4 regions of the Streptomyces sediminimaris genome follow, and region 2 is predicted to be linked to each of the others. Evidence: riboswitches for the same ligand, from Rfam matches in the RefSeq annotation. Region 2 holds a riboswitch; each other region holds the start of a gene.
What was found. Region 2 has a riboswitch for cyclic di-AMP ahead of ACJ9NR_RS04835 (C40 family peptidase). Riboswitches for the same ligand answer to the same signal wherever they lie in the genome.
Positions count from the first base shown of each region.

Region 1: it holds a riboswitch for cyclic di-AMP, as region 2 does, so the genes downstream of both, ACJ9NR_RS32285 (M23 family metallopeptidase) here and ACJ9NR_RS04835 (C40 family peptidase) in region 2, are expected to answer to the same signal.
Region 3: it holds a riboswitch for cyclic di-AMP, as region 2 does, so the genes downstream of both, ACJ9NR_RS16245 (transglycosylase family protein) here and ACJ9NR_RS04835 (C40 family peptidase) in region 2, are expected to answer to the same signal.
Region 4: it holds a riboswitch for cyclic di-AMP, as region 2 does, so the genes downstream of both, ACJ9NR_RS18740 (M23 family metallopeptidase) here and ACJ9NR_RS04835 (C40 family peptidase) in region 2, are expected to answer to the same signal.

Region 1 is NZ_JBJWOT010000001.1:7,051,170-7,056,205, reverse strand. It holds gene ACJ9NR_RS32295 (TetR/AcrR family transcriptional regulator) at 1-350, shown strand, start outside; gene ACJ9NR_RS32290 (SGNH/GDSL hydrolase family protein) at 396-1,181, opposite strand; gene ACJ9NR_RS32285 (M23 family metallopeptidase) at 1,462-2,382, opposite strand; cyclic di-AMP (ydaO/yuaA leader) riboswitch at 2,387-2,554, opposite strand; gene ACJ9NR_RS32280 (alpha-galactosidase) at 2,850-4,928, opposite strand.
Region 2 is NZ_JBJWOT010000001.1:1,043,037-1,048,072, forward strand. It holds gene ACJ9NR_RS04820 (hypothetical protein) at 1-361, opposite strand, end outside; gene ACJ9NR_RS04825 (LysR family substrate-binding domain-containing protein) at 615-1,376, opposite strand; gene ACJ9NR_RS04830 (DUF5997 family protein) at 1,482-1,886, shown strand; cyclic di-AMP (ydaO/yuaA leader) riboswitch at 2,120-2,293, shown strand; gene ACJ9NR_RS04835 (C40 family peptidase) at 2,302-3,951, shown strand; gene ACJ9NR_RS04840 (helix-turn-helix transcriptional regulator) at 4,135-4,881, shown strand.
Region 3 is NZ_JBJWOT010000001.1:3,522,849-3,527,884, reverse strand. It holds gene ACJ9NR_RS16260 (nucleoside triphosphate pyrophosphohydrolase) at 1-360, shown strand, start outside; gene ACJ9NR_RS16255 (cytochrome P450 family protein) at 469-1,707, opposite strand; gene ACJ9NR_RS16250 (transglycosylase family protein) at 1,914-3,002, shown strand; cyclic di-AMP (ydaO/yuaA leader) riboswitch at 3,198-3,367, shown strand; gene ACJ9NR_RS16245 (transglycosylase family protein) at 3,371-4,051, shown strand; gene eno (phosphopyruvate hydratase) at 4,424-5,036, shown strand, end outside.
Region 4 is NZ_JBJWOT010000001.1:4,060,636-4,065,671, forward strand. It holds gene ACJ9NR_RS18735 (PrsW family intramembrane metalloprotease) at 1-1,061, shown strand, start outside; gene ACJ9NR_RS18740 (M23 family metallopeptidase) at 1,153-2,175, opposite strand; cyclic di-AMP (ydaO/yuaA leader) riboswitch at 2,188-2,344, opposite strand; tRNA gene ACJ9NR_RS18745 (tRNA-Met) at 2,701-2,774, opposite strand; gene ACJ9NR_RS18750 (dihydrofolate reductase family protein) at 2,824-3,957, opposite strand; gene ACJ9NR_RS18755 (MarR family winged helix-turn-helix transcriptional regulator) at 4,078-4,593, shown strand; gene ACJ9NR_RS18760 (GTP cyclohydrolase II) at 4,721-5,036, shown strand, end outside.

The sequences.
Region 1 (5,036 bases), 6.0 Mb from region 2:
TGCGCTGGTACGCGCCGACGGGCCAGGCCAAGGGCTGGCGGCTGTGGATCGAGGGCTGGGCGGCGGCGCTGCGCGAGCCGGCGCTGCGGGAGGTCACGCGCGACCTGGACAAGCAGTGGAAGGCGGCGCTCGCCGAGGTGATCGCCGAAGGGGCGGCCGGGGGCGAGTTCCGCTGCCCGGACCCGCACGGCGCGGCCCTGCGCCTGACGGCCCTGCTCGACGGGCTCGCCGTGCAGATGACGTCGTACGGCGGCGCGATCTCCCGCGCGCGGGCGCAGGAGTGGGTGGACGACGCGCTGGCACGTGAACTGGGCATGGAGCGGGCGGCGTTGACGGCGTCCGGGCACTGAGCCCCCGCCCGGGGCGGGGGCCCACGTCCGGCGGACCCGGAGGCCTCAGGCGACCGAGGAGATCCGCATCCTGATGTCGTCCGGGGACAGCGTGCCCTTCGCCGTCACGTGATCGCCGGAGGACTCGCCGCGCAGCCGCCGGCCGATCCAGGGCACCAGGTACTCGCGCGCCCACTGCACGTCGTCCCGGCGGATCTCCAGGGCGCCGCGCGGCGGCAGCGGCGGCCAGGGCTGGTCCGGGTCGGCCGGGATGTCGAGACCGAGGACCTGCCCGGCGCGCAGCGCGACGCGCGTGTGCCCTTCGGGTGAGAGGTGGAGCCGGTCGCCGTCCCAGGCCCGGCGGTCCTGCACGGTCTTGAGGGACCACAGGTCGAGCACCGGGCAGCCGTAGCGGTCCGCGATGGCCCGGACATGACCGTTGTAGGTGGCGATCTTGCCGCGCAGGCGCTGGAGCACGGGAACGCCGCGGGTGTCGAACCCGGTCGTCACCATGACCGTTCCCGCGGCCTCGGTGAGCCGGGCGACGGCCCGCTCGAAACGCTCGGCGACCTCGTCGGGGTCGGTGCCCGGCCGGATGATGTCGTTGCCGCCCGCGCAGAAGGAGACCAGGTCCGGCTCGAGGGCGATCGCCTGCGGCACCTGGTCCGCCACGATCTGGTCGAGCAGCTTCCCGCGCACCGCCAGGTTCGTGTAGCCGAAGTCGCCCTCGGGCCGCCGGTCCGCGAGGAGCACGGCGAAACGGTCGGCCCAGCCGACGTACGCCCCGTCGGGGCCGGGATCGCCGACGCCCTCGGTGAAGCTGTCCCCCACCGCGACGTACGACCCGATCACTGCTCTGCTGTCACTCTTCGAATCGTCTGCCACGTCGACCGATGATCCACCTTTGAATGTGACCTACGCGACCGTAAGAAAGCGCCGGAAGGGCTTGACGGGCGGTGAGATAAGACACTTCTAAAGTGTTCGCCAAGCTCGGAATAACCGTCCGGACCGCACTGTTGCCTTCTCAACTGCCCTGTCTGTGCGCGGAGTCCGTGCGCGGACATACCGAAGGCCGGACCCGGGGATCGAGGTCCGGCCTTCGGCAGCGTGTCAGGAGAGGTGGCAGGGGGGGTCAGCCGACGGTGACGCCCTTCGAGCGGAGGTAGGCGACCGGGTCCACGTCGGAGCCGTAGTACGGCGTGGTGCGGATCTCGAAGTGCAGGTGCGGGCCGGTCACGTTGCCGGTCGCACCGGAGAGGCCTAGCTGCTGGCCGGCGGTCACGGCCTGGCCGGCCGAGACGGATATCCGGGACAGGTGGCCGTACTGGGCGTAGTGGCCGTCGGCGAGCCTGATGACGACCTGGTTGCCGTACGCGCCGCCCCACCCGGCGGAGACCACCGTGCCGGTGCCGACCGCCCTGACGGTGGTGCCGGTCGGGACCACGAAGTCGACGCCGGTGTGGTAGCCGCTGGACCACATGCTGCCGGCCACCTTGTAGCCGGTGCCGATGGCGGAGCTGTTCACCGGGAGGGTGAAGCCGCTGCCGGTGGTCTCGGACGCCTGCGTGGCGGTGGTCTTCCTGCCGGCCGGCTTCTTGGCGGACGGCTTCTTGGCGGAGGCCTTCGGAGCCGTGGAGGACCGGGCGGCGCTCGGCGCGGCCTTCTTGCCGAGCGTGAGCTTCAGGCCGGGGTGGATCAACGACGGGTCGTCACCGACGGCCCGGCGGTTGTCCGAGTAGAGCTTCTTCCAGCCGCCGTCCACATGCTGCTCGCCGGCGATCTTCGAGAGACAGTCACCGGCGCGCACCGAATAGGTGCGAACGCCGTTGCCGGCCACGGCATTCTTCTTCTCCGTGGCCTTTTTCCCGGCGCTCGGAAGGGACTGGACGGCCTTTTGGGAAACCGACTGGGAAACGGAGTCCGCGGTGGCGGCGTGGGCGCCGGTGGCCCCCATCAGCGGGAGTGCGAGCGCGGCGCCACCGGTTCCGGCGACGGCCATGGTGCGGGTGAAGCGCAGGGACTTCGGACGGCGGTGCTTACCCTTCGCGGGCATGACGAATTCCTCTCCGGCGCCTACGAGGTGAGCTGTCGGGTGCGGGCTGGAGATGCCCGGCCGCGCGTTCGACGCGGCTTTACCCCTAGCCGTTCCGGAGACCGGAACAGGCGGTGATTCCTGTGGGTCCCCCGCTCCTGCCGTTCACGGGTGAGTTGTGCGGGCACCGGACGGCGGCAGGATTGGGCGTCCGTCCGGATCGGTGGTGAACGTAGGCGACGAGGACGCAAAGGGACAAGTGACGGTTCCCCGTGAAAGCGATTCTGTTGATCCTTGAGGGGAAACCGTGGTGACCCAGCGTTATTCGAAGGCTGTCTTCGCAGGCGAATTCCCTTGTCCGGCGCGTCCATTACGTGAACATGACGGACCACGTTCGGTCACGGATATGACGCTCCTCACGCACCGCGCCGCCAGGAGGCCCTATTTACGAGCGAGTTGGAGCGAAAAGACCAATACGGACACACCGCTCACACGCGGCGCAGACGGACGACGGCCGCGTCGAGATCGCCGCGCAGCCCGGTGCGCAGTCCGTGGTGGAGCAGTACGGCACCTCTGTGGATTTCACCCGTTTCAAGGCATTCGTACGAAGCGGCCGGATCGAGACCCCTGAGCCGCAGCGCGGGCACGGGTTCGCCGTGGCTCTGCGCCTGCAGCCAGGCCAGGACGACCGCCTCGTCCCCGCGTACGTACTGCACCGCGCTCAGCCCGCCCGCGGGCGGCCGCAGCCGGTAGAGGTCCCCCTGCTGCACCAGGGGGCGGATCTCCTTGTAGAGGGCCACCCACTCCCCCGCCTCGGCCAGCTCCTCCTCGCTCCAGCGGGTGAGGTCGCCGCCGACGCCGAGCACTCCGGCCATGGAGCTGACGAACCGGAAGCGCAGCGAGCTGACGCGGCCGTTGAGCTGGGTGTTGGGGCTGTCGGTGACCCAGGCCGCCATCACGCGCGCGGGGTGGATCTGGCTGAAGCCGTGCTGGATGGCGAGCCGGTCGAGCGGGTCGGTGTTGTCGGAGGTCCACACCTGGTCCGTACGGCCCATGATCCCGAGGTCGATCCGGCCGCCGCCGCCCGAGCACGACTCGAAGGCGACACCCGGGTGGGCCGCGCGCAGCCGGTCCAACAGGCCGTACAGGGCGTGGACATGGTCGGTCCACAGCCGCTGCGGGTAGGGCTCGCCGGGCCAGCCCGCATCGGTGAAGCAGCGGTTGAAGTCCCACTTCACGTAGTCGATCGGGGCGCTGGACAGCAGCGCGTCGAGCTGCTGCCACAGGTGGTCCTGGACATCCTCGCGGGCCAGGTTCAGTACGAGCTGATTGCGGAACTCCGTCCGCTTTCGTCCCGGCTGGAACTGGACCCAGTCCGGATGCTCGCGGTAGAGGTCGCTGTCCGGGTTGACCATCTCGGGCTCCACCCAGATGCCGAACTGCATGCCGAGGGCGTGCACGTACTCCGCGAGGGGCCTGAGCCCCTTCGGGAAGCGGTCCGGGTTGGGCGACCAGTCGCCGAGCCCGGCCCGGTCGCTGGTGCGCCGGCCGAACCAGCCGTCGTCGACGACGAACAGCTCGACGCCGATCGCGGCGGCCCGCCGGGCGAGCACCGACTGCTGCTCCTCGGAGATGTCGAACTCCGTGGCCTCCCAGGAGTTGAACAGCACCGGCCGGTCCCGCTGCGCGTCCGGGATCACGTACGCGCGCTGGTAGGCGTGCCAGGCACGGCTCGCCCCGCCGAAGCCGCCCTCGCTCCACAGGCCCGCGAAGACGGGCGTGGTCCAGGACTGCCCCGCCTCCAGGCGCAGCAGCCCGGAGTCGTCGTATCCCGAGCCGCCGGTGATCTGCACGCGTGCGTCGGGCAGCTGCGCCACCGCGATCCGCCACGAGCCCGACCAGCCGAGCGCGCAGCCGTAGACCTCGCCGCGCTCCTCGCTCGCGTCGGTGTCGAGGGCGACCCAGGGCAGGTGCTGGTGCCCGGTGTGACCGCGTCGGCTGCCGATGACCTTCTCGCCGTAGGTCAGGGGTGCGCGGGTCAGCCGGGACTCGGCGGCCCAGCGGCCGTGCAGCTGGGACAGTCGCCAGTCCTCCCGCTCGGGCAGCGTCCAGGTGGCGGAGTCGGCCCGCAGCAGCTCCAGGGCGGGGCCCTCGTTGTCCAGGCTCACCCAGCGTTCCAGGACGTCGTGCCGCATCCGGTAGTGCAGTGTGATCGTCAGGCCGCCGTCGCGGAAGCGCAGGCGCAGTGCGCCGTCGTCGCCGGGCTCGGTGCCGTGGCCGTCGAAGCGCCACTCGGTGCCGCGCCGCTCGTCGGTGCGGACGGACAGGGCGGGGCGCACGAAGCGGGGTCCGCCCTCGACCGGGTACTCCTCGCGCCCGTCGAGCGGCGACTCGAAGGGCCGGTAGTCGGGCAGCGGGCGCACGGCGAGGGCCTCGGCGTCGGCGAGCGCGATCCTCGGGCCCCAGTGCAGGTGCAGCAGTTCGTCGTCCTCCGTGAGGTGGACGGCGTAGCTGCTCGCCGGCCCGCTCAGGAGCCATGTACGGCCGTTGTCGGCGATCTCGAGCATGACAGCCCCCACAGATAAGAAACAGATACGAACAGGTGCGCTCAATCCCCAACATCATCAAGGGCGGCGGGGCCCGGCCGCAACGCCTGTGGACAACTCATTGCCTCA
Region 2 (5,036 bases):
GCGTCCTGGTCCGGCCGAGTATGAGTTCGGCCAGCGCGAAGGCGAGGAACAGCTGCGTGATCCCCGCCCACACGGGCAGGTCCAGGGCCGGGACGTACAGCGACACCGGGGTGCGCAGCAGGGCCAGCCACAGCGGGAGGTCGGCGTTGACACCGCCGAGGACGCGGACCACCACCGCACCCGTGGGCCGCTGCGCCAGCGCGTGGAAGAAGATCACGCCGAAGGCGGCCACGAACGCCAGCGTCAGCCCGGACAGCCCGCGCCGCACGAGCTGCCGCACCGGATCGACCACGATGCCGTACCACTCGCCGCGCACCGTGCGCCCGACGAAGGACGCCGACCGCCACAGGGCGGCGCGCAACCGCTCACGTCCCCGGCGGCCGGGCGGAGCGGCCGGTGGTCCGTCGGCGCGCGGTGCGTCGGCGTGCGGCTCGTCCGCGCGAGGCCCGTCGGCGTACGGCTGATCGGTGAGCGGCTCACCGGCAAGCGGCTCGTCGCTGAGCGGCTCCTCCTCGGTGCCGCTCTCACGGCGCTCCCCCATGCGAAGCAAGACTCCCCCTGAGAGGGTGAAGGTGACCCGTACAGCACAGGGGCCACGCCACCCCGCCCGAGGGCTACGCCCGGCGGCGGGGCTTCCTGCGCTTGGCGCCCTTGGAGACGTCGGATTTGCCCCCGAGGTTGCGCGCCGTCGTTTTCGCGCCGGTGGAAGCGCGCCTGTCACCGGCCCGCGCGCCGGTCCTGCCCTTCGGCTCCGGCGCCGCGGCCTTGCGGCCCCGGGAGCTGTTGACCGTGCGCCCGCGGACGATGCCGATGAAGTCCTCGACCAGGTCCGTCGTCGCCTCCTCGGGCCACGCCAGGGCGACACTCGACTGAGGAGCGTCCACGACCGGCCGGTACACCAGGTCCCTGCGGTGGTGCAGGCGCGCCAGCGACTGCGGGACCACCAGCAGGCCCACTCCGGCCGCGACGAGTTCGACGGCGTCCTCCGTGGTGGCGGGACGCTCGACGGCGGGCCGGCCCGGCGGCCGGTCCCAGCCGAGGACGTCGTCCAGCGGGTGGAGGAGGACCTCTTCGGCGAGGTCGTCCACGCTCACCTCGTCCACCGCTGTGATCACGTGATCCCTGGGGATCACGACGACCGTCGTCTCCGTGTAGAGCGGGATGGCGCTGAAGTACGTACGGTCGACCGGCAGCCGCAGGAGTCCGGCGTCGGCGCCGCCGGCACGCAGCAGGCCGGGCGCCTCGGCGGCCGGTACGGCGAGGAGGGCCAGCGGGACGCCGGGCAGGCGCTCGTTCCAGATCCGCACCCACTTCGCGGGCGTCGCCCCCGGGACGTACGCGAGCCGGAACGTGGGAGATGCCTGCGAGCCTGTCACGCCGCAAGGCTACCGGCCCGGGGCGGTGCCGGGTCACCGGCCGTGACCGGTCCCGGGCCGGCGGCCCCGGTCGGGGCCGTCGTGTCCGCTCGATACCCTGACCCCATGACGTCGCACCAGAGCACCCAGACGATGAAGCCCGCGACCGCGGCGAAGAAGCTGGGTGTGTACCTCGAGGCCACCCCCGCCGAGTTCCGGGAGGGTGCCGTCTCGCGGGCCGAGCTCGACCGGTTGCAGGCCGATCCGCCCGCGTGGCTGCGCGAGCTGCGGGCCGACGGTCCGCACCCCCGTCCGGTGGTCGCGGCGAAGCTGGGCGTCTCCATCGCGGGCCTCGCGCGCGGCGGCGTCACCGAGGCGCTCACCACCGAGCAGATCGAGGCCCTGAAGCAGGAGCAGCCCGAGTGGCTGCTGAGGGAGCGCGCGACCCAGGCCGAGGTCCGCAAGGAGGCGGCCCGGATCAAGCAGCGGAACGCGGAGCGCGCGGCGCGGAGCGGGTCCGGCCGCTCCTGACCACCGCCCACCGCCCGGCCCACCGCCCGGCCCCGTGCCCGCCCGCCGGTCCGCCGGCGACGGTCGGTCGCCGTCCGGAGCCGCTGTGTACGGGCGCCCGGCACCTGACGGGACGTCACGACGAAGGTCACAGAAGCGTATCGGACATTCCGCCCCTCAACCTTCACACGAGCCGCACAAGTTGGCTAGTTTGGCGGCAGGCCGCACGAGTTCTTCCGGCGCCCCGCCGGGACGTGCGGCCTCCGCCGAGTCCGGTGCGCCCCCGTGGCAGCCGGAGCCGGGGACCCGACCGAACGATGGGGTGAATCGGCCCGACCGCCCGTCCGGGCAAGGGCCGTAGGGCATGCCTTCCGGATCGACCGCCCGAACCCGACAGCTGACTCGGTAGGCGGAGCACGGAAGGAGTACGGCTCCCATGGCGCCGGAACGATCGTCGCGCTCCCAAGGCTCCGGCCTTCCCGGAATGCGCAACTCCGCTCTCGCCACCGCTGCCCTCACCTCGGTGGCCCTGTTCTCACAGACGGCCGACGCCGCCGCGACGGCGGTGGACGCGGCCCCGAGCAGCGAGGACGTCCGGCAGCGGGTGAGCAGCCTGTACGACCGGGCCGAGAGCGACACCGGCCTGCACAACATCACCCGGGCGCAGTCCGCCTCCCGGGGCCGGGCCCCGGGAGGCGGGGGCCGGACCTCGGACCCCGATCTGGACAACCTCGCCCGGCAGTGGTTCCAGGGGGCGCGTTCGTCCCTGGGCCCGACGGCCCCGGCGATCCTCCCCGCCGACCGGCTGCCGGCCCAGCGCACCGCGGCCCGTCCGAAGGGGCCGGAACGGGCCTCCGGGACGGCGGGCCACGGCGCCGCCCGTGAGCTGGAGGCGGCCGCCCGGCCCGCCCTCGAACTTCCTGCCGGAGGGACCCGGCAGCGTCCCGCGGCGGAGCTGACGGCCGGCCCGACGGCCGCGCTGCCCGCTGTGCCGGCCCAGCGTCAGCAGACCGCGGCCCCGCCCGCGGAGGCGCCGGAGCCCGGGCAGGTGGTGCTGCGCCGCTCCAAGCAGGAGAACCAGCGCAAGATCGCGGCGGCCAGCGACCTGCTGTACCGGCACACCGCCCGGCAGACGTCCGCGGCCCCGCTCGCGGCCGCCCAGCCCCAGGCCCTCACCACGTGGCAGCCCCCGGCGGAGCAGTCCCAGCGCGCGGCGGAGGAGGCGTGGCGGCTGCGGCAGCCGAGCGTCCTCGACACGGGCGTACCCGCCCTCGGCCACTGGGGCGCGCAGCAGCCGGACGTCCCCGGCACCGCGATCCCCGCCGGTGAGGACTGGCGCACGCGGCAGCCGGCCCTGCTCGACACCGGCGCACCCGCCGCCGGGAACTGGGGCGCGCAGCAGCCGGACCTCCCCGGCACCGCGATCCCCGCCGGTGAGGACTGGCGCACGCGGCAGCCGGCCCTGCTCGACACCGGCGCCTCCGACGCCGGGAACTGGGGCGCGCGGCAGCCGGGCGTCGCCGAGACGGGTGTGTCCGCGGCCGAGGAGGCGTGGCGGATGCGGCTGCGGGAGCCCAGTGTCCTGGACACAGGGGTGCCGGCCGTCGAGGACTGGCGCATGCGGCAGCCGAGCGGCCTCGACACGGGCGTACCCGCCCTCGGCCACTGGGGCGCGCGGCAGCCGAGCGTCCTCGACACCGGCGTCCCGGCCGTCGAGGCGCCCGTCGGAACCCAGGCCGACCGGGCCGTCGCCTTCGCCCGCGCGCAGATCGGCAGGCCGTGTCTGTGGGGTGCGGTCGGGCCGGAGTCGTACGACAACGCGGGTCTCACCCAGGCGGCGTGGAAGGCCGCCGGGGTCGCACTGCCGCGCAGCACCTCCGAGCAAGCGGGCACCGGCACGGTGATCCCGCTCGCCGAGTCCCGCCCCGGCGACCTGATCTTCTTCCACGACAACTTCAGCCATGTCGGGCTGTACACGGGCAACGGCATGATGGTCCACGCGCCCGGTCCCGGCTCGGTCATCCGTGAGGAGTCGATCCACAACGCCGGTGAGGCGGCCGTACGGATCGCCGTGCGCCCCGCGTAAGGCGTGCTGCGGGCCGCCGGCCCCCCGCTCCGGCGGCCCGCACGGTGATCGGGCCCGAGATCATCGCGGCGGCCCGGTTGAAGTCTCGGACGGCGTGGGGTATCGCCGGTATGGGCAGAACTGCGTACGCGGCGGACGAGCGGAGAGAACGTGGGACAGGCGCGGGGCTCGGCACACGAGCGCATGCTGTCGGTGGCCGTCGCCGCGCTCAACGAGAGCGAGCCCGAGCGGCTCTGGCCGCTGCTGGCGAGCGCGCTGCCGGGCGTGTGCGGCGGCGAGACCCTGGTCTACAAGCTCGACGACTGGAGCGAGAGCGAGGGCACGGTGGGCATGCCGCCGGCCCTGGCCACGGTGTTCGACGGGCTCGCGGAGGAGGATCTGGGCCTGCTGCGCGCGGGGTACCCGTTCGCCCGGCACTATGCGGCGGGGTCCGGCAGGGAGCCCCTCACCGCGCGCCGGGCCGCCGGTTCCGCCTGGTCGGCGAGCCCGACCAGGCGGCTGATCGGCGACGCCATGGACGCGGACCACGTCCTGGCGATTCCGCTGCCCGGGACGACGACGCCGATCACCGGATGCATGATCTACCGCTCCGGCACGGACTTCACCGACGACCATGTCCGCGCGGCCGAGCAGGTGCAGCCTCTGCTCGCGGCGGTCGAGCGGCAGCGCCGGCTCCTGGAGAGCAGGCGGCGGCCGCCCGCCGCGACGCCCGGTGCGCCGGCCGCCGAGGGGCCGCTCACGCCCCGCGAACTGACCGTGCTGCTCCTGCTGGCGGACGCCCTGACCGCCGCCGCGATCGGCCGCCGGCTGGGCATCTCGGACCGTACGGTCCACAAGCACGTCGAGAGGATCTACCGCAAGCTCGGCACGCGGGACCGTGTCGGCACGGTGCTACGGGCCCAGCGGCTGGGGCTGATCCCCACGCCCTGAGCGTGCGGGTCCGGCGGCAGGGCGATCTGCGCGCCGTGGCAGGGGACTTCCGAACCGCGTCGCCGGTGCTCGGCGGCGGGCACGCACCCGGCCGGTCCGCCCGCCGCCGCACCGCCCCGCACTTCGGCACCGGCCCCCGGACGTACGCCTCGACG
Region 3 (5,036 bases), 2.5 Mb from region 2:
AGCATCGTCACCAAGCTCATCCACCGCCACCCGCACGTCTTCGGCGACGAGACCGCGTCGACGCCGGAGGAGGTCAAGGAGCACTGGCTGCGCACCAAGGCGGTGGAGAAGCGGCGCACCTCGGTGACGGAGGGCGTCCCCCTGGGCCAGCCCGGCCTCGCCCTCGCCGCGAAGCTGGCCTCCCGCACCCGGACCGCGGGCCTGGACGTGCCCCTCCCGCGGTCGGAGGGCGTCGGCTACGAGCTGCTGGCCCTCGCGGTACGCGCCGAGGCCGAGGGCGTGGACCCGGAAGCGGCACTGCGCGCGGCGGCCCGCGCCTACCGCGACGCGATCAGACAGGCGGAGGAGACCACCCGGTAGGGCGGACAGTAGGGCGGGCGGTAGGACGGATGGGAGGACGGGGGCCGGGAGGACGGACGACAAGACGGGGACGGGGATGACGCCCGTCAGGACGGGAGACGGCGCCCGTCAGGACGGCGTGAACCGTACGGGCAGTTCTCGCAAGCCGCGCATGATGAGCCCGCCGCGCCGGCGCAGGTCGGCCGGGTCGGCGGCGAGGTCGAGGTCGGGGAGGCGGCGGAGCAGGGTCTCCAGCGCGGTGCGGGTCTCCAGGCGGGCCAGGGGAGCGCCGAGGCAGTAGTGGATGCCGTGGCCGTAGCCGAGGTGCGGGTTGTCGCGGCGGGAGAGGTCCAGGGTGTCGGGCTCGGTGAAGCGGGCGGGGTCGCGGTCCGCCGCCGCGAGGACGACCAGGACGGGATCCCCGGTGGCGACGCGCTGCCCGCCGATGGCGAGCGGCTCGGTGGCGAAGCGCCAGGTGGCCAGTTCCACGGGGCCGTCGTAGCGGAGCAGTTCCTCGACGGCGGTGTCGAGCAGCGCCGTGTCACCGTGCTCGACCGCCTCCTGGAGCCGCGCCCGCTGCCCCGGGTCGCGCAGCAGCGCGTACGTGCCGTTGCCGATGAGGTTGATGGTGGTCTCGAAACCGGCGAAGAGGAGCACGAAGCACATCGCGGCGGCCTCGTTCTCGGTCAGATGCTCGCCGTGGTCCGAGGCGCGGATGAGGCCCGAGATCAGGTCGTCGCCGAGGTCGCCGCGCTTGCGGTGGATGAGTTCGGCGAGATAACCGCGGATCTTCTTCACCGAGCGGGCGACCCCGCCGCGCGGCCCCCCGCCGTGCCGGATCATCATCCCCGCCCACTCGCGGAAGTCGTCCTGGTCCTCGCGCGGGACGCCGAGGAGGTCGCAGATGGCGTGGATGGGGAGGGGGAAGGCGAACTCGTGGATCAGATCGGCCTCGCCGCGTGGCGCGAACCGGTCGATCAGGCCGTCCGTCAACTCCTGCACCCGCGGCGTGAATTCCGCCACCCTGCGCGGCGTGAACGCCTTGGACACGAGACGGCGCAGCCGGGTGTGGTCCGGCGGATCGAGGTTGAGCAGGTGCGTCATCAGATTGGCGCTGCGCTCGCCCGGGATGCCGGTCCTGCTCTTGCCCTGCGCGTCCTCGGCGTGATGGTCGGGGTTCTTCGACAGCCGCCCGTCCGCGAGCGCCTGACGTGCGTCGGCGTAGCGCGTGACCAGCCACGCCTCGACCCCGCTGGGCAGTCTCGTCCAGTGGACGGGGGAATGCTCGCGCAGCCAGGCGTAGGCCGGGTAGGGATCGGAGGCGAATTCCCACGTGAACAGTTCGGGGGCGGCGTTCGGGACGGTCACGGAACGACCGTATAGGCACCGGCCGCTGATCGCCCGACCGTGCGGAACAGGTCAAAGATGACACGCCTTCAACTATGTGATCTTCACGTGATCTGCGCGGCATTAACTTGTGACAAGTGATCGTCAGCCGATACTTTCACCCACCAGCGCGGTGTGCGGAGCGCCATGCGCCGCGCCGGTCAATGCTGTCTCCGAAAGGCCCTCGCATGCTCTCCGGGAACGGTCGGCACCGTCGCCCCCGCCAGGCCCCCGCCATCATCGTCGCCGCCGGGGTGACCGGTTCCGCGATCGCCATCCCGCTCCTCGCCGCCTCCGCCGCGAGCGCCGCCGACGACGGCGCCACGTGGGACAAGGTGGCGCAGTGCGAGACCGACGGGGCCTGGAGCCAGAACAGCGGCAACGGCCTGTACGGCGGCCTGCAGTTGAGCCAGGACGACTGGGAGAGGTACGGGGGTCTCGACTACGCCCCGCGGCCCGACCTGGCCAGCCGCAACCAGCAGATCGCCGTCGCCCAGAAGATCCTCCAGGACCAGGGCGTGGGTGCCTTCCACACCTGCGGGCTGACCACCGGGCTGAGCAAGGCCGCGGACTCGGCCGACATCGACACCGGCGTGCTGGACGGCGGCAGCGGCTCGTCGGGTTCGTCGGGCTCGTCGGGCTCCTCCGATTCCGGAGCGACCTCCGGCTCCCTCGGCCTGTCGAATTCCCTCGGCCTGTCCAACTCCTCGGGCGGCTCGTCCGGGGGCTCCGGGTCCTCTTCGTCGGATCCGTCCGCCGATCCGTCCTCGGACCCCTCCGGCAGCTCGTCTCCTGCCTCCACCGGCAAGGCGGACAACTCAGCCGAATCCGGGACGTCCGCCTCGCCGTCCGCCTCCGCCTCCACGTCCCCGTCCCCTCGCGGCCCGAGTGCTTCACAGGGCGGCGGCTCGGCCGCGAACCCGGCGGAGACGGACGACCCGGACAACGCTCGGCAGGCCGCGGGTTCCTGGAGCCTCGTCGACACCGGCGCGCTCGGCGCCGCCGCGTCCGGCAGCGCCGCGTCCGGCAGCGGCGCGTCCGACAATGGCGCGCTCGGTACCGGCCGCCACCGTGGCGCGAGCGCGGACGAGACGACCGCCGACGGCCACGCGGACGCCGGCTACACCGTCCGCGCCGGCGACACCCTCGCCTCCATCGCGGACTCCCGTGACGTGAGCGGCGGGTGGCGCGCGCTGTATGACGAGAACAAGAAGGCCATCGGCGACGACCCGAACCACATCGTGGCCGGTCAGACCCTGCGACTCGGTGACGAATAGGGCCAAAACCAGCGGGAGTTCACGTCACGCTTCGCTCGGGAATGTCCGGTTTGGTGAAAGTGTGGGATGAGTCTCAGAGGCCCTGATCGTCTTTGAATTTCCGCGGAGGGCGTGTCTACGGTCTTCATCGCTCGTCAACACGAGCCCCGTCCGCCGCAACGCCGAATCCTGCCAGCGGCCGTACGGGAACAGTCGTCGCGTCAAGCGCCGTAGGCAGGAGCGGGGGACCCAAGGTAAGTGCCCCACCGGGAAGTTGCCGGTGGCGGCTAGGGGTGTAGCCGTGCCGAGCGAGAGCGAGGCACGACCGGGCAACTCAACCGGCCCGAACCCGACAGCTCACCTCGCAGGCGTCGGTGAGGGGATCAACCATGCTGTTTTCCGGCCAGGGCAAGCACCGTCGTCCGTCCAAGGCCACCCGGGTCGCCGCGTTCGCCGGCATCACCGGTGTCGCCATCGCCGCCCCGCTGATGGCGGCCGGCAACGCCTCCGCCGCCACCGCCTCCGAGTGGGACACGGTCGCCCAGTGCGAGTCGGGTGGCAACTGGTCCATCAACACCGGCAACGGCTACTACGGCGGCCTGCAGTTCTCCGCCTCCACCTGGGCCGCGTACGGCGGCACCGCCTACGCCCCGCAGGCCAACCAGGCCAGCAAGGCCCAGCAGATCGCCGTCGCCGAGAAGGTCCTCGCCTCCCAGGGCAAGGGTGCCTGGCCGGTCTGCGGCACGGGCCTGTCCGGCGCCGCCTACAACGGTGCCGCCGCCTCGAAGCCGAGCACCACCACCCGCTCCACCGGCTCGCAGGCCGCCTCCCGCTCCTCCGAGCGTCCGGCCGTGAAGCCGCACAAGAGCCAGAAGACCGTCACCACCCCGACCGGCAAGAAGGTCAAGAAGGGCGATGGCGAGTACAAGGTCGTCAAGGGCGACACCCTCAGCTCGATCGCCGCGAGGCACCACGTCGCCGGTGGCTGGGCGAAGCTGTTCAAGCTGAACAAGAACATCGTCCAGAACGCCGACCTCATCTACCCGGGCCAGCAGCTGCACCTGAAGTGACAGCGGGCCGGCAGTCGCCCCTGACGTGACGGCGGGCCCGCAGGCGCCCCTGACGTGACGGCGGGCCGGTAGCCGGACTCGCGGTGCCCTGACAGTCGCGCCCTCCAGCAAGGGGGCGCGTGAGGGGCCGCCCCGTCCCCCACGGGCTCCCCGCCCCGGTGCGTGTTCCCCCGTACGCACCGGGGCGGGGCTTTTCGCGCGCCCGAGCGTGCGCTTCCGTGCCGGTTTTTGTTCCGTTCGGAAACAATTTACTCTCGGTTCTGCTCAAGGGGTGGGCGACCGCGTGGCTGAACGGCCGGAGCCGGTTAGGCTCGTCTCGCAGAGCCACCGCGCTACTGCCGTAGCCGTGTCACATCCATGAAGGAGATGCTCGTGCCGTCCATCGACGTCGTCGTAGCCCGGGAAATCCTGGACTCCCGAGGCAACCCCACGGTCGAGGTCGAGGTCGGCCTCGACGACGGCAGCACGGGTCGTGCCGCCGTCCCGTCCGGCGCCTCCACGGGCGCCTTCGAGGCCATCGAGCTCCGCGACGGCGACCCGGGCCGCTACCAGGGCAAGGGCGTCGAGAAGGCCGTCCTCGCCGTGATCGAGCAGATCGGCCCGGAGCTGGTCGGCTACGACGCCACCGAGCAGCGCCTGATCGACCAGGCGATGTTCGACCTGGACGCCACCGACAACAAGGGCTCGCTCGGCGCCAACGCCATCCTCGGCGTCTCCCTCGCCGTCGCCCACGCCGCCTCCGAGGCGTCCGACCTGCCCCTCTTCCGCTACCTGGGCGGCCCGAACGCGCACCTGCTGCCGGTGCCGATGATGAACATCCTGAACGGCGGCTCGCACGCCGACTCCAACGTGGACATCCAGGAGTTCATGATCGCCCCGATCGGCGCGGAGTCCTTCTCCGAGGCCCTGCGCTGGGGCGCCGAGGTCTACCACACCCTCAAGAAGGTACTGAAGAGCAAGGGCCTGGCCACCGGCCTCGGCGACG
Region 4 (5,036 bases), 3.0 Mb from region 2:
TAGCGATCGTCGCCAACAGCTTCGCCACGAGATGGATAGAGACCGCGACGGCCGATCCGTCCAGTGCCGACACCCTCGGTGCGACCGTGATAGCGCCCATCGTCGAGGAGTCGGCGAAGGCGGCCGCCGTCCTCCTCGTCTTCCTGTTCCGCAGACGGGACTTCACCGGGATCGTCGACGGCGTGGTCATCGCCGGTGTCACCGCCACCGGCTTCGCGTTCACCGAGAACATCCTCTATCTGGGCACCGCCTTCGGCACCGACCAGCTCACCGGGGAACGCGGCATCGCCTCCGTCACCGCCGCGACGTTCTTCGTCCGCGTCATCATGTCGCCGTTCGCCCACCCGCTCTTCACCGTCCTGACCGGCATCGGCTTCGGCCTCGCCGCGCTCTCGCCGGAGCGCCGGCGTCTGCGGCGGGTCCTGGTCCCGCTCTCCGGCCTGCTGCTCGCGATGGCCATGCACGCGATCTGGAACGGCTCGTCGACCTTCGGCGAGTACGGGTTCTTCGCCGTCTACGCCGCCTTCATGGTCCCGGCGTTCGGCCTGCTGACCTGGCTGGTGATCTGGACGCGCCAGCGCGAACTGCGCACCGTGCGCGAGGAACTGCCCGCCTACGCCGTCGCCGGCTGGCTCTCCCCCGCCGAACCCTACGTCCTCGGCTCGATGCGGGCCCGCCGGCTGGCCCGCGACTACGCCGCCCACCACGGCGGCCGGCCCGCGGCACGCCAGGTCACCCAGTACGAGGCGTACGCGACCTCACTGGCCTTCCTGCGGCACCGGGGCCGGCGCGGCCGGGCCGGGGAGGACTTCGTCGTCAGGGAACGGGAGTTGCTGTTCGAGCTGTGGCGGCGGCGTGACGTGGCACGTCCGGCGCTGGACTACGCCGCGCGTGCCACGGCGCCCGCGGCACCGGCGGTCGCGCCGCCATGGCCGGCGTACGGGACCTACGGCGCGTACGGCGCGTACGGGACGTACGGGTACCCGGCGACGCCGTACACCGCGTACAAGCCGTACACCGCGTACAAGCCGTACACCCCGTACAACCCGTACCAGTCCTGAGAGCCGGCGCCGGGTCGGGCCGGGCCGGGCCGGGCCGGGGCGACCCCGGTCACCGGGGCGCCGTGGGTCCGTCCTCGGACAGTGGCCTGGCTCAGGGGTTGAGGCCCTTGCCGCGCAGCCAGGTCATCGGGTCGACGGCCTGGGCCTGGCCGTTCGGGTGGACCTCGAGGTGGAGGTGGGGCCCGGTCACGTTGCCCGTGGCGCCGACCCGTCCGATGACCTCGCCCGTGCTGACCTTCTGGCCCACGCTCACGCTGATCGACGACTGGTGGCAGAACCACAGCTCCGTGCCGTCGTCGAGGGTCAGGACCGTGCGGTAGCCGTAGGAGCCGGCCCAGCCGGCCTGGGTGACGGTGCCGCTGTGGACGGCCTTGATGAGCGTGCCCGTGGGAGCGGCGAAGTCGAGGCCCGTGTGGTAGCCGGAGGACCACATGGAGCCGGCCTGCCCGAAGGTGCCGGTGATCGTGTAGGACACGACCGGAAGGCGGTACTCCTTGGCCAGTTCGGCCAGCCGCGCGGCCTCGGCGGCCTTCTTGGCGGCGGCCTCGGCCTTCTCCTTGGCGGCGGCGGCCTTGGCCGCGGCGTCCTTCTCCGCCTTGGCGGCGGCGGCCTCGGCCTGCCGCGCGATGGCGGCCTCGGTGACGGTCTGGGCCTTGCTGTCCACCTGGACCTGCTGGCTCTCGGCCTGCGCCATGATGCGGTCGCGCAGCGCCTCACCGGCGTCCTGGGCGCCCTGCTCGGTCTCCTCGGTGGTCACTCCGACGGTGCTGAGCGCGGTGGCCGAGCCCTTGGCGGCGTCGGAGGAGCCGCCGAACATGTGGCCGACGGAGCCCAGGTCGGGCATGGAGATGGAGACCGGCGGCTTGCCGGTGTTCGCGCTGGCCATGCCGCCCGCGCCGACGGCCGCTATGACGCCGACACCGAGAACCGTGGAGCTGCGGGCGAGCCCGCCGCCACGCTGCTTGGCGACACGGTGCCGGCCGCGAACGGGACGGAGGGACTCCTCGGTGGGGTTCCACTCCTCCCACGGACCCTCCTCGGAGGGACCGGCGAAGCCGAAGGGCTCGGTGCTCGGCACGAACGGTGCTGCCGGGGCAGGCGGGTTGGACGCCACGTGGGCGCGCTCCTTTCCTTCCTTCTCGCCTACCGGGTTAGCTGACGGGTTCGGAGCAGGAAGGTCTCCTACGCGCGTACAGCAGCCGTGGCTTCACGGCGGCATCCACGCGATTCACCCCTGGGTGGTGGTTCCCCGGTTCCCTTGCGGGATTCGGCGCGTGCGCACGGAGCCGCCTCTTGTGACGGCTGGGACGACCGCGCTGCGTTATCGAACGTTAATAGACCCGGGGTACCGATTCCAAGCCGTTCCGCTTGATCATTAACGCTTCTTGGCCCGGACGTAGGGACCAAGAGCGGCAGAAAACGGGCGAGTTGACCTCGCCTCGATCGCTCCGCCCGCCCTGACGGTGTGTCAGTCGTTATGCGGAAAGCGGTCGCCCGGTCACCACACGTCACGGCCTCACGTGACGGCCCCACAGGACGGCCTCACGGGACAGCCTCACGGGACGCCGTTGCGGACAGGAGGCCCCGGGAAACGCTCAGGGCCGAAATCCGTTTCCGGACTTCGGCCCTGAGCCTTGAGTAGCGGGGACAGGATTTGAACCTGCGACCTCTGGGTTATGAGCCCAGCGAGCTACCGAGCTGCTCCACCCCGCGTCGGTGTGTCATCAGCATACGCCATCCGCGGGGCCGTCCACGCCACGGCTCAGAAGCCCGGCAGATGACGGTTCGGCGCCTCGGCCCGCTCCCGGTGCTCTTCGAGTACGACCACCTCGACGCCGCGCGCCGCCAGCAGGCCGCTGCCGTCCGCGCCCGCGACGAAGGTGTCCGGCTCCCGCCACGCCGTGACCACCCGCCGTACGCCCGCGTCGAGGATCAGCCGGGCGCAGGGCTTCGGCCGGGACGCCCGGCGGGTACAGGGCTCCAGGCTGGTGTAGACCGTGGCCGACGCCAGCCTCGGATCGGCCGGGCCGAGCTTGGCCAGGGCCGCCTCCTCGGCGTGCACGACGGGGTCGCCGCCCTCACGGGAGTGGCCGCGGGCGAGTTCCGTGCCGTCGGCGGCGACGATCACCGCGCCCACGCTGAAGGCCGTACGGGAGGGCGGGCACAGGGCCGCGAGCTCGCAGGCGAGGGCCAGCCAGTGGTGGTCGGCGGCGGTGGGCAGCGGGCCGGCGCCGGGGGCGGTGGGCTCGTAGCGCATGAGGACGACGTCCTCGATCCGCCGCGTCTCCGTCAGACGCAGACGCCCGCCCTGGTAGGCGCCGGGGCCGAAGAGGCGGGGCGCTTCCGGGTCGCCGACGAAGAGGGGGGCGAGGACGAGCTGGAGCTCGTCGGCGAGGCCCTGCTGCAGGAGCTGGGTGTGGATCGTGCCGCCGCCCTCGACCATCAGGCGTCGCACGCCCCGTTCGTCGTGCAGGTGCGCGAGGAGCCCGCGCCAGTCGAGGCCGGGGCCGAGCGCGACGACGCCGGCGGCGAGGCCGAGCGCGCGGGCGCGTTCGGCGCCCTTGTCGGTCGTGTACAGGAGCCTGTCGCCGCCGGTGTGCCAGAAAACGGCGTCCGGATCCAGCTCGCCGGAGCCGCTGACGGTCACCTTGAGCGGGTACTCCGACCGCCCCGCCGCGACCCGGGCGGCCCGGCGCCTGGGCGAGTTGACCAGCAGCCGCGGGTTGTCGGCGCGGATGGTCCCGGCGCCGACGAGGATCGCGTCGACCGACGCCCGCACCTCGTCCACACGCTCGAAGTCGGCCGGTCCGGAGAGCAGCAGGCGTTCGGGACCGGTGTCGTCGAGGTAGCCGTCGAGGGAGACGGCGGCGGACAGCAGGACGTAGGGGTACGGCATCGGACGCGCGCTCACTCTCGGCGACGGGCGGGGCAGGCCGGGCGGGCGGACCCGGCGGGCAGACGGTATCGGGCGGGCGGGTGACTTGGTTCAAGTTTTAAGCAAAACTACACTGGCGGCATGACGACTCGCTGGCTCACCTCCGAGGAGCAGCGCGCCTGGCGCGCGTACCTCGCCGCGGCGCACCTCCTGGAGGACGCGATCGACCGGCAGCTCCAGCAGGACGCCGGCATGCCGCACCTGTACTACTCCATCCTGGCCAACCTCTCCGAGGCGCCCGAGCGGCGGCTCAGGATGACCGACCTCGCCGGGAGGACGAAGATCACCCGGAGCCGGCTGACGTACGCCGTGTCCCGGCTGGAGAAGGACGGGCTGGTCCGGCGCGAGAACTGCAAGTGGGACAAGCGGGGCAGCATCGCCGCGCTCACCGACGAGGGTATGGCGGTGCTGGAGCGCGCGGCGCCCGGGCATGTCGAGACGGTGCGCGCCTCGCTCTTCGACCACCTCAGCGAGGAGCAGGTGGGGCAGCTGGAGGAGATCTGCGCGCGGGTCGCACAGGCGCTCGACGAGGGGGGCAGCCGCCCCACGCCCGACGAGGTCCCGTGGCGCCGCCGCTCGTCGCCGCCCTGCTCGTGAGGGCGCGGCCGAGCGGCACCGCGGCCCGGCGAACCGGTTGCTTCAACTTTAAAGCAGAGGTAGTGTCCTGCACCGTAGATCTGCTTCAAATCTGAAGCAGATGCCGACCGGACCCGGGAGACCCCGCATGCCCGACTTCCCCGCCGCCACCACGCGCGCCCGCGTCCGGGTACCGCTGCGCTTCCAGGACGGCTACGGCGTCGACGCCGAACTGGTCACCTTTCACGGGCTGACCGACGGCCAGGAGCACGTGGCCGTCGTCCTCGGCGACCCGGCACCAGGTACGACGCCCCTGGTCCGGCTGCACTCCGAGTGCCTGACCGGCGACGTGTTCGGCTCGGCCCGCTGCGACTGCGGCCCGCAGCTGCGCGAGGCGGTCGAGCGGATAGCGGCCCGCGGCGGCGTGCTGCTGTACCTCCGCCAGGAGGGCCGCGGCATCGGCC